2 regions of the Paenibacillus sp. URB8-2 genome follow, and region 2 is predicted to be linked to the other one. Evidence: riboswitches for the same ligand, from Rfam matches in the RefSeq annotation. Region 2 holds a riboswitch; the other holds the start of a gene.
The links. Region 2 has a riboswitch for cyclic di-GMP ahead of PUR_RS21720 (hypothetical protein). Riboswitches for the same ligand answer to the same signal wherever they lie in the genome.

Region 1 (4,210 bases), 1.9 Mb from region 2:
GGCTGTCCGGGAGAAACAGGAATTCCAGGGTTCACGACCGGAGGTACGGGTGCCGGAGATGCGGGCGCGGGAGAGACGGGTCCCGGAGAGTTAATCCCTGCTCCTGGCGAAGGAACCGTTGGAACCGGATTACTGCTCCCTACTTCCTTACCGCCAATTACCACGACCTTCACTGTCGCTGAGAGAATATACTCCTTTACGAGTTGCTCGAAGCTAACACCTTCCGCATTAATCTCAGCTTTAAGGATAGTTCCTTCTCCTGTGATCTTCGCGGCTGCCTGAAGAATGATCTCTTTCAATACGGCTTTGTCCAGCAGCTTGATTGCAGATCCTTCTGAACCAGTATAGGTTTCAAGCAAAGCTATGGTGGATTGTTCGGAAATTTCGAGTGTTACCGTCGATTTCACAGCGACTTTTACAAAAGTCCCCTCAAATTGCACGAGATCATTTACTGACGTACTTTCAACGGAAACCGATTTAAAGGCTTCGTTTCCTTGTTCTTCTTCCAGCTTCGCTCCCGATTTGATGACAGTATTGCTTATGCTGGTATCACCCTTCGTAAAAATTCTGACTCTGCCGAGATCTTTTTGAACCATCACCTGGTTCATCGTCGAGTCTTGAATGACGATGCTGTTTTCCCCGCCGCCATTCACAATGGTTCTTCCTTCAACGGTTACGTGATCAAGCAACACCTCGCCCTCGCCAATCCCCGCTGCCAGGATGAGGTCGCCTTTAATCACAGCATTCTTTAGGGTGACGCCGCCGCTGTTGATCGTCAAGTTCCCGCCAACCGTATTTTTCGGTTCATAAGTTCCAGGCTGGTGTATCAATTGACCTACAGCTTGATCTAGCACCACTACAGCTTCAGCTCTTGTGATGGGTTTCTGAGGACGGAAGCTTTTATCCAGATATCCCTTCAGATAACCCTTGGAAGCAACCGCTTTTATGTATGGTTTACTCCAGGCAGACATTTGCTGTTCATCCTGAAAGGCTTCAGTATCTCTCGTTACTGTCCCCTCTTCCAACTGCATAAGCTGGTAAATGATTTTGGCAGACTCTTCTCACGTTATCGGTTTATCAGGCCTGAAAGTGCCGTCTCCGAACCCCGAAATGTAGCCGGTAAATTTGGCTTTGGATACATCGTTGTAGAACCATTTTCCCTGCGGGACATCTTTAAAGGTCTGGTCAGACTTATGGGAAAAACCAAACGCTTTGTTCGCCAGCGATATGAATTCTGCTCAGGTGATGACTTTATCAGGTTGAAAGGTTCGATCGGCGTAGCCCGAGATCAATCCATTGCCTATCCATTCTTTTATTTCTTCCTCGGCCCAATGACGATTAATGTCATTTAATGAAGTTTGGCTTTCTGCATACGAGAGCCCTGAGAAAGATAAGACTTGCACTACAAAAAACATAACGATGAATGCGACTCTACCTAATAACCTTCCCAACATACAATCTCCCTTTCATAACTTTAATAATGGCAACAAAAAAAAGCCAACCCGTGAAGAGATATAGGCAACCCGGCTGTCGTACAAGGAGCGACCTTGCTTAGACCCGTGGCTTTGCGTCTCCGACTTTCGTACGGATTTGCCGTTTCTTATTCTACAGATTGACTTAAGACCAACCTACCAGGGTTTAATTACCCAGGAATAATTATACAATCCCACCCATCATACAACAAAAGTCCCATTTATTCGATCTAAATTTTTTGTCCTGCCTGACCGAAGAAAAAACTGCCGTAATGAGGGGGCTGGTGTAGCGGCTCGAAACCGCGACTGGCTAACCATACATATGAATATGAAGCTTAAAAAGCCAGGGCAAAAAACATTTTGCCCTGGCTTAGCCTAGCGAAACTCGATAAACCCTTTAGTTTGATTTCCCCGTGTAGGCCAGTACGGCGTCTCTAAGGAAAAGGGCAAGCCCTGCTCCGCGCTTATCATAGTAAGCGGTAAAGCGTTCGTCGTCCACGTACATCTGCGCGACTCCCGCATGGGCCTCCGGGGAGTAGCTGCCCCAGTAGAACGTCAGCCACTGCCGGTGAAGATCGGCGGCGTGCTGCGCAGGTTCGCCGGCGGGATCGCCGGTCTTCATGCCTTCTGCGAGCGAAGCGAACATCTCCTCTTCAATCTTTTGAATGGCTGTATATTGTTCCTCGGTCATGTTCTTCAGCTGTTTATTGGACCGCTCGACGGCTTCATCGCCGTATTTCCCGCGCACTTCCTTGCCATAGGTCTGCTCGTTGTCATCGATCATTTTTTGCTTGAAGCCTTCAAATTTCTCGGTGTCGCTCATTGAAATCCTTCCTTCCCTTTCGGCCAGCGTCTTCTCCACATTCGAGATCAGCCGGTCGAGTTGCTCTCTTTTGGCCAGCAGCTTGCCGTGATGCGTCCTCAGCGCTTTCGTCCCGTCGAACGAGGGTGAGGTTACGATAGCCTTAATGTTCTCCAGACTTAGACCGAGCTCGCGGTAAAATAAAATCTGCTGCAGCAGATCGACCTCGGGCCGGCCATAAATGCGGTAGCCGGAGGAGCTCTTACGGTCCGGTTTCAAAATCCCGAATTCATCGTAATAACGCAGCGTGCGCGCGCTGATTCCCGCGAGCTTCGCGAGCTTTTGCACTGTGTATTCCGTGTTGGCACCTCCTCACAAGTTCAATGTACACCTTTACGCAGCGTCAATGTCAAACATTTGTTGAAGCGAAAAAAACCCTTGCCGAAGCAAGGGCTGTACCCAAGAGGCTGGACTGCTAAACTTCAGCCTTCGCTCTGCGGATTTGGCGGAGACGGGGGAGTAGAAAAAGTGGAGCGGGCGGGTGTCTTTGCAAGCTCCGCATCAAAAAATCGCTGAAGTTCCTCGACCTTGCGCGGGTCGTCAAGCGGAACTTTGCCGGCAAAATAATGCTCCACAATCAGCTCCCAGGTGGGGACGATTTTTTGCGACAGTATCGCTTTGATCGCGATCTTGACCGTCTTGCGCTCCCGGGCGTTGGAGAAGGTGTCTTTGTAATATTTCACCTGATCCAGATCAAGCTCGCTAAAGAGTGCGCGGAAAATATCTGCCGTCATGCGCGCGTCGCCCAGCGCCCGGTGAGCGGAGCCGGCGGATTCAAGGCCCAGAAGCTCCATAGCGCTTTCCACGCTGACATCGTTCTTCAGTCCGCGGGCGCGCAGGAGACCTTTGAGCAGATCGTAGTAAGGCGCCTTCATCCAGTAGGCGTCGTCCAGCTTATGCATGCGGGTATCCTGGATGATGCGCTTCATATCTTCCCCGCCCCAGGTCAGCAGCAGCACGCCGTCCGGGCTTAAGTCCAGCCAGCGCAGGAAGGCGGAAATCACTTTGGGAAAACGTGGGGCGATATCGATTTCTTCCTGCGGGATGCCCGTTTTTTTCTTAATGAAAGAATTCAGAGTAGCGAAATACACGGGTTTGATCAGCGAAGTAAACTCGTCGACGGGACGCAGCGAGGCATCCAGCCGCACGGCGCCGATCTCGATAACCTCCATCGGATGCTCGCTGGCAAACTTACGGCCGTTGAATTCAATGTCCAGAATAATATAATCCACAAAAGTTGCCTCCGTATATGTTGGACTGGTACGATTTCTCGCACCGATTCTTCTATTTTAGCAAATTGTTCCCGGATTGACTTCCTTTGAGCGCCATTTTACAATTTACTAACCTGACTACGTGAAAAGGGGAGAAATATAGATGGCAATAGAAATCGAACGAAAGTTCCTGCTTCCGGAGTTTCCGCAGCAGCTTGTTCAGGAGGGAAAGCTGAACATTCACAGCCGGCAGCGCATCGAGCAGACGTATTTGGCAATGGACGGACCGCAGGAGCTGCGCGTGCGCAAAATCGAAGATCTCGCTTCCGGCGAGGTGCATTACACACATACCTTCAAGAACGGGCTTGGCATCAGCCGCGAGGAAATCGAATACGATATCTCGCAGGGCTTGTACGAACAAATGATTCGGGCCGTCCGGGCCGTGCCGCTGATCAAGGAGCGAATTACCGGCGAATGGAACGGCGTAACGGTGGAAATCGATATCTACGATCAATTGAAGCTGTCCGTCGTCGAGGTCGAATTTCATTCCCTGGAGGAGGCTCAGAGCTTCGAAGCGCCGGATTGGTTCGGGCAGGACGTCAGCGAAGAGAAGAAATACAGCAACAAGACCGTCTGGAAAGAATTACAGAAACCGGTACTGTAGC
Region 2 (4,210 bases):
AATGGGAGATGGTGACCAGCGGCTCAATGCCGTATTTATGACACTCGTCAAACAGGTCGTCGTAGAACCGCAGGCCTTGTTCGTTAGGCTCAAGCTCGTCCCCTTTCGGGAAAATCCGGGACCAGGCGATGGACGTCCGGAACACCTTGAAGCCCATTTCCGCGAACAGCTTGATATCCTCTTTATAACGGTGATAGAAATCAATCCCGATCAGCTTCATGTTATCATCGGTAGGGACTTCCGTGGGAGGCGTCTTGACTCCATGCGGCATAACGTCCTGAGTGGACCACCCTTTGCCGTCTTCCTGGTACGCCCCTTCAAGCTGGTTCGCGGCTGCCGCGCCGCCCCATAAAAAGCTTTCCGGAAATTGCAAACTCATGTTTCTTCCCGCCTTTTCAGTTGTGATAATATAGGAATACCGCTCTATTTACGCATCCTAAACCTTGGAACGCGTTCCATGTCAAGTATTTTTCATGCGAAGGAGAATAAGCCTTATGTCCACTCTTGACGAGATTGCCAAGCTGTCGGGCTTTTCCAAAACCACGGTGTCCAGGGTCCTGAACCACTCCCCGCATGTCAGCCCGGAGACCAGGGAGAAGATTCTCGCCATTATGAAAGAGATGGACTATGTGCCCAACCGGAACGCCATTTCTTTATCCAAAGGCCAAACCCAGCAAATCGGCATGATCACCATGGACCTCAGCGAGCTTATCCTGCGCTTTATGAACGGCTTCGTCGAAATCTCCGGCCGGTACGGGTTTCAGACGATTATTTATACCACCGGCGGGGATAGGCAAAAGGAGCTGCAGGCCTTCGAGGATCTCAAAAGAAAAAGAGTCGACGCCCTGCTCATTCTGACCTCCGTGAACGATACGAATGTCATTTCTTCCTACTGCAAATATGGGCCGATTGTGTCGTGGCAGCGCATGGACCATCCTGAAATACCGTCAGTCGCTATGAATCAATATGACGGTTATGCCCTCGCCCTGGAGCATTTGATTGAGCGGGGCTATAGGCGTATCGCCAATGCATTCGGCCGCCCCAGCAGCATCAATACCCGAAGCAGACGGTTTGCCTATGAGCAAATCATGGACAAGTATAGTCTTCCTGTGCATGAGAAATGGTATTACTCCTCTATTTACAGAATCCGTGACGGCGAGCGGGTGGTGCGGTCCCTGATGGGCGGAACGGACCGGCCGGATGCGATTCTGTGCTCCAATGATTTGGCGGCGGCGGGCGTCCTCAGCGAAGCGCGCAGACAGAGACTGGACGTGCCCGGGGATCTGGCCATCGTCGGTTTTGATAATTCGGAGCTGTCGCGGACACTCGGCATCACGACCGTCCGGAATCCGATTGCGGGCCAGGCAGAGAACGCTTTTCTACTGCTGGCTCCTGCGCTGCTCGGGCGAAATCCGCAGCTCCAGCCGCTCTCGTTCAGCCTGGTGAAACGGGAGACTACATAGTTATTTATACCCATTATCTCTGTGCCAACCGGTTAAAAAGGACCATTCCTTTTTTAAAGACTAACAAAACATCATAGCCGGGCCGATACTACTATTGAACTGCTGTAAAGAATTATATAGGTTGTATCGGCTATCATCGTCCCAAACAAAACACACCTATTCTCCTACCTTTCTCTTCCCTCCCGCCTATGCAGCCGCAGCCGTTTTAATATAAATTTGCCGTCTGCTGCGCTGGTCCCAGTTTCAAGCCTTTTGCATTATTCAGCTTTACCCATTGTGACAAAGGCAAACTTGCCGAAAGGCAAGGACGCAAAGCCATAGGGCCTTCTTCGTCTCCACATCCGGAGAACGAGGGTGGCAGCCGTGCTGCCGGAAAAAAAGAATGTCTTCGAAGCTGCGCCCGTTACGGAGCGCGGCAGTCAGGCGTTCCGGGGGAAGAGCTTTTTGAACGATTGCCACCGTTTGAACGATTGCCTCGTTTGTGAAAAGTTGTTCCTCCTCCGCCCAAACCGGGCGCTGGTTTGCTTACCCGAGCAAATCGGCGGCGTTAAGGGGTATATTGAACCGGAGGAGAACTTGCTATGATGACCCAACGCAAAAAAAATGATCGACCCGTCCCCGAATTACGTGGAAAGAACGCAAGAAAGGCTTCACATTCCCGCTTCCTCGCCAAAGGCATCGCCGCGCTCATGGCGCTGGGGATCGCCATCGGCAGCCCGTCCATCCCGGCCGTCAAGGCCTTCGCCGATCAGCAGACGGCCGGCTCCGCGCCTGTTACTGTTGCACAAGACGTTTACGGCAATCCTGCAGCCGCCATGCAGCCGGAGTCCGTCCCCGCTGGAACGCTCTGGACCATCGGCACTCATGACGGAAGCTCCGCCGAATTTTCCGATTTCAAAGCCATGACCGCTTCTTACGCCGTCTATTCGCCGGATGCCGAACCAAGCACAAGCGGCTGGAAGTCGTTCCCGAAAGGCATGAAGGCCAGCGTTAACAAAACGCTCAGCATCGATTACTCGCTGAACACCCTGCCTGCTTACGGCCTGGAATTCGACGTGCACATCCTGAATGCCTATATATCCGTTCCCCAGATGGCGGTCTATTCGAACGGCAGGCTGGCGGGGCTTCTGCAGATTGCCGGTACGGCCGGCAGCGGCGGAGCCTACGCCTACCGCGACCTCTATCGTCTGTATATACCGAACGAGCTGCTGAAGACCGGAGACAACACACTGAAGTTGGAGGTATACGCCGGGGCCTATTCCAGTACTTCGGGGAATGCGTATCTGTGGTACGAGTGGGACGAGCTGTCCCTGACCGCGCTCTCCGCCCCGACCTCCGAGCCGATCCACGGCCGGTATGTTCATCTGGGAACCGCTGTCGCCAATTCATTCGTCATCAATGACGATGTAACCCGGCTCCTGCCCGATTTGACGGAATGGCTCGGCATTGCCTACAGCGGAAATATGATGCGGACAGGCTTCTGGTCTGACACGAGGAAAATGTGGCAGAACGGCATCGTCTCCTACCTCCAGACCATGAAAGATCTGAATCTGCAGCCGGTGGTCGGAATCTTCGGCACGGACTTTATGAATAGCGCCGACATGACCGCCGGCCACATGCCTGACAGCATGAAGACGTATTATCGACAGTTCATGGCCGATTATGGCTCGTATTTCTCTTATCTTGAAATGGACAATGAGCCCGGCGTGTTCAATCATAACCAGTCCTCACTCGTGGAAATGGCCCAGTTCCTGAAGTCGGAACAGCCCAATACTCCTTGGGTCAAGATGGTCGCTCCCGGCTGGGCCTACTGGCCGACCAAGGGAACGCCGTACGGCTGGGAGCGGGACCCCGCGCAGCGACGGCCGATCGAAGCGCTGTCGGACCTGACGAACGGCCACAGCTACGGGCTGTCGGGACTTGCGCAGGGACGAGGCGGCGCCCTGAATGAGAATTTGCTCACCTACAACGGCGGCACGGACGAAGGACTGCCGAAGGAAATGGTCATGACCGAATCGGGAGCGAATGATCTGCACGCCGACCAGAGCAAATTCGGCGCTTCAGCGTATAAATTCGCCGCCGCCTTTGACCGGGAAATGCGCGGAGATATCGGCTACGCGGACCATATTATGCAGCATACCGCTTTCGATTCGTCCTCCCCGAACTACGCGCTGTTTGCCCGTCCGGCCAATTGGAGCACGCACCGGTCGGCCGACACGGCGGCCTGGGCGGCCAATTCGGCGGAGGGCGGCGAGACCCGGCTGCGCACCTTCCGCCGCCTGGCGGCGGCCTATGCGACGCACGGCGCGCCGCTGCCCTACACCTTCCTGAGCGGCGACGAATCGGCCGGCCGCAAGATCTATGTCCGCGCCGTCGATACGCGCGCGCTCGGAACGTCTTTGGTCGGCGCCTCGTCCGACAAGCGGATCATCAGCGTCGTGAACTTCGAGCCGGCCGGCACTCCGGCGCGTCATGTGAGCGTCCGGGTCACGCTGCCGGAGAGCGGCATGTACCGGGTGGAGCAGTACGGGGACGGCAGCACCCTGGGCGCTTCCTATTCGGTGGATGACCGAAGTGTATCGTCCTACCTGGACCTCGACCTGACCGTAGCCGCCGGAGAAGCGGTTCAGCTCTATTTGACGCCGAAGGAAGATCAGTCGCCGGAGAAGCCGGTCATGGCCGGCGCAGCCATGGCGGCATGGAATTCCGCCGCGATTGATTGGAACGAAGCGGCGGACAACCGGGGA

Region 1: another riboswitch for cyclic di-GMP. It lies ahead of PUR_RS26485 (S-layer homology domain-containing protein); the one in region 2 lies ahead of PUR_RS21720 (hypothetical protein).

Annotation. Positions count from the first base shown of each region.
Region 1 is NZ_AP023239.1:1,026,090-1,030,299, forward strand. Features, by position in the region: gene PUR_RS04865 (S-layer homology domain-containing protein) at 1-971, opposite strand, end outside; gene PUR_RS26485 (S-layer homology domain-containing protein) at 1,239-1,454, opposite strand; cyclic di-GMP riboswitch class I at 1,515-1,605, opposite strand; gene PUR_RS04880 (MerR family transcriptional regulator) at 1,870-2,622, opposite strand; gene PUR_RS04885 (3'-5' exonuclease) at 2,757-3,566, opposite strand; gene PUR_RS04890 (CYTH domain-containing protein) at 3,709-4,209, shown strand.
Region 2 is NZ_AP023239.1:4,704,336-4,708,545, forward strand. Features, by position in the region: gene PUR_RS21710 (glycoside hydrolase family 1 protein) at 1-379, opposite strand, end outside; gene PUR_RS21715 (LacI family DNA-binding transcriptional regulator) at 495-1,463, shown strand; cyclic di-GMP riboswitch class I at 1,738-1,837, shown strand; gene PUR_RS21720 (hypothetical protein) at 1,818-2,048, shown strand; gene PUR_RS21725 (polysaccharide lyase family protein) at 2,045-4,210, shown strand, end outside.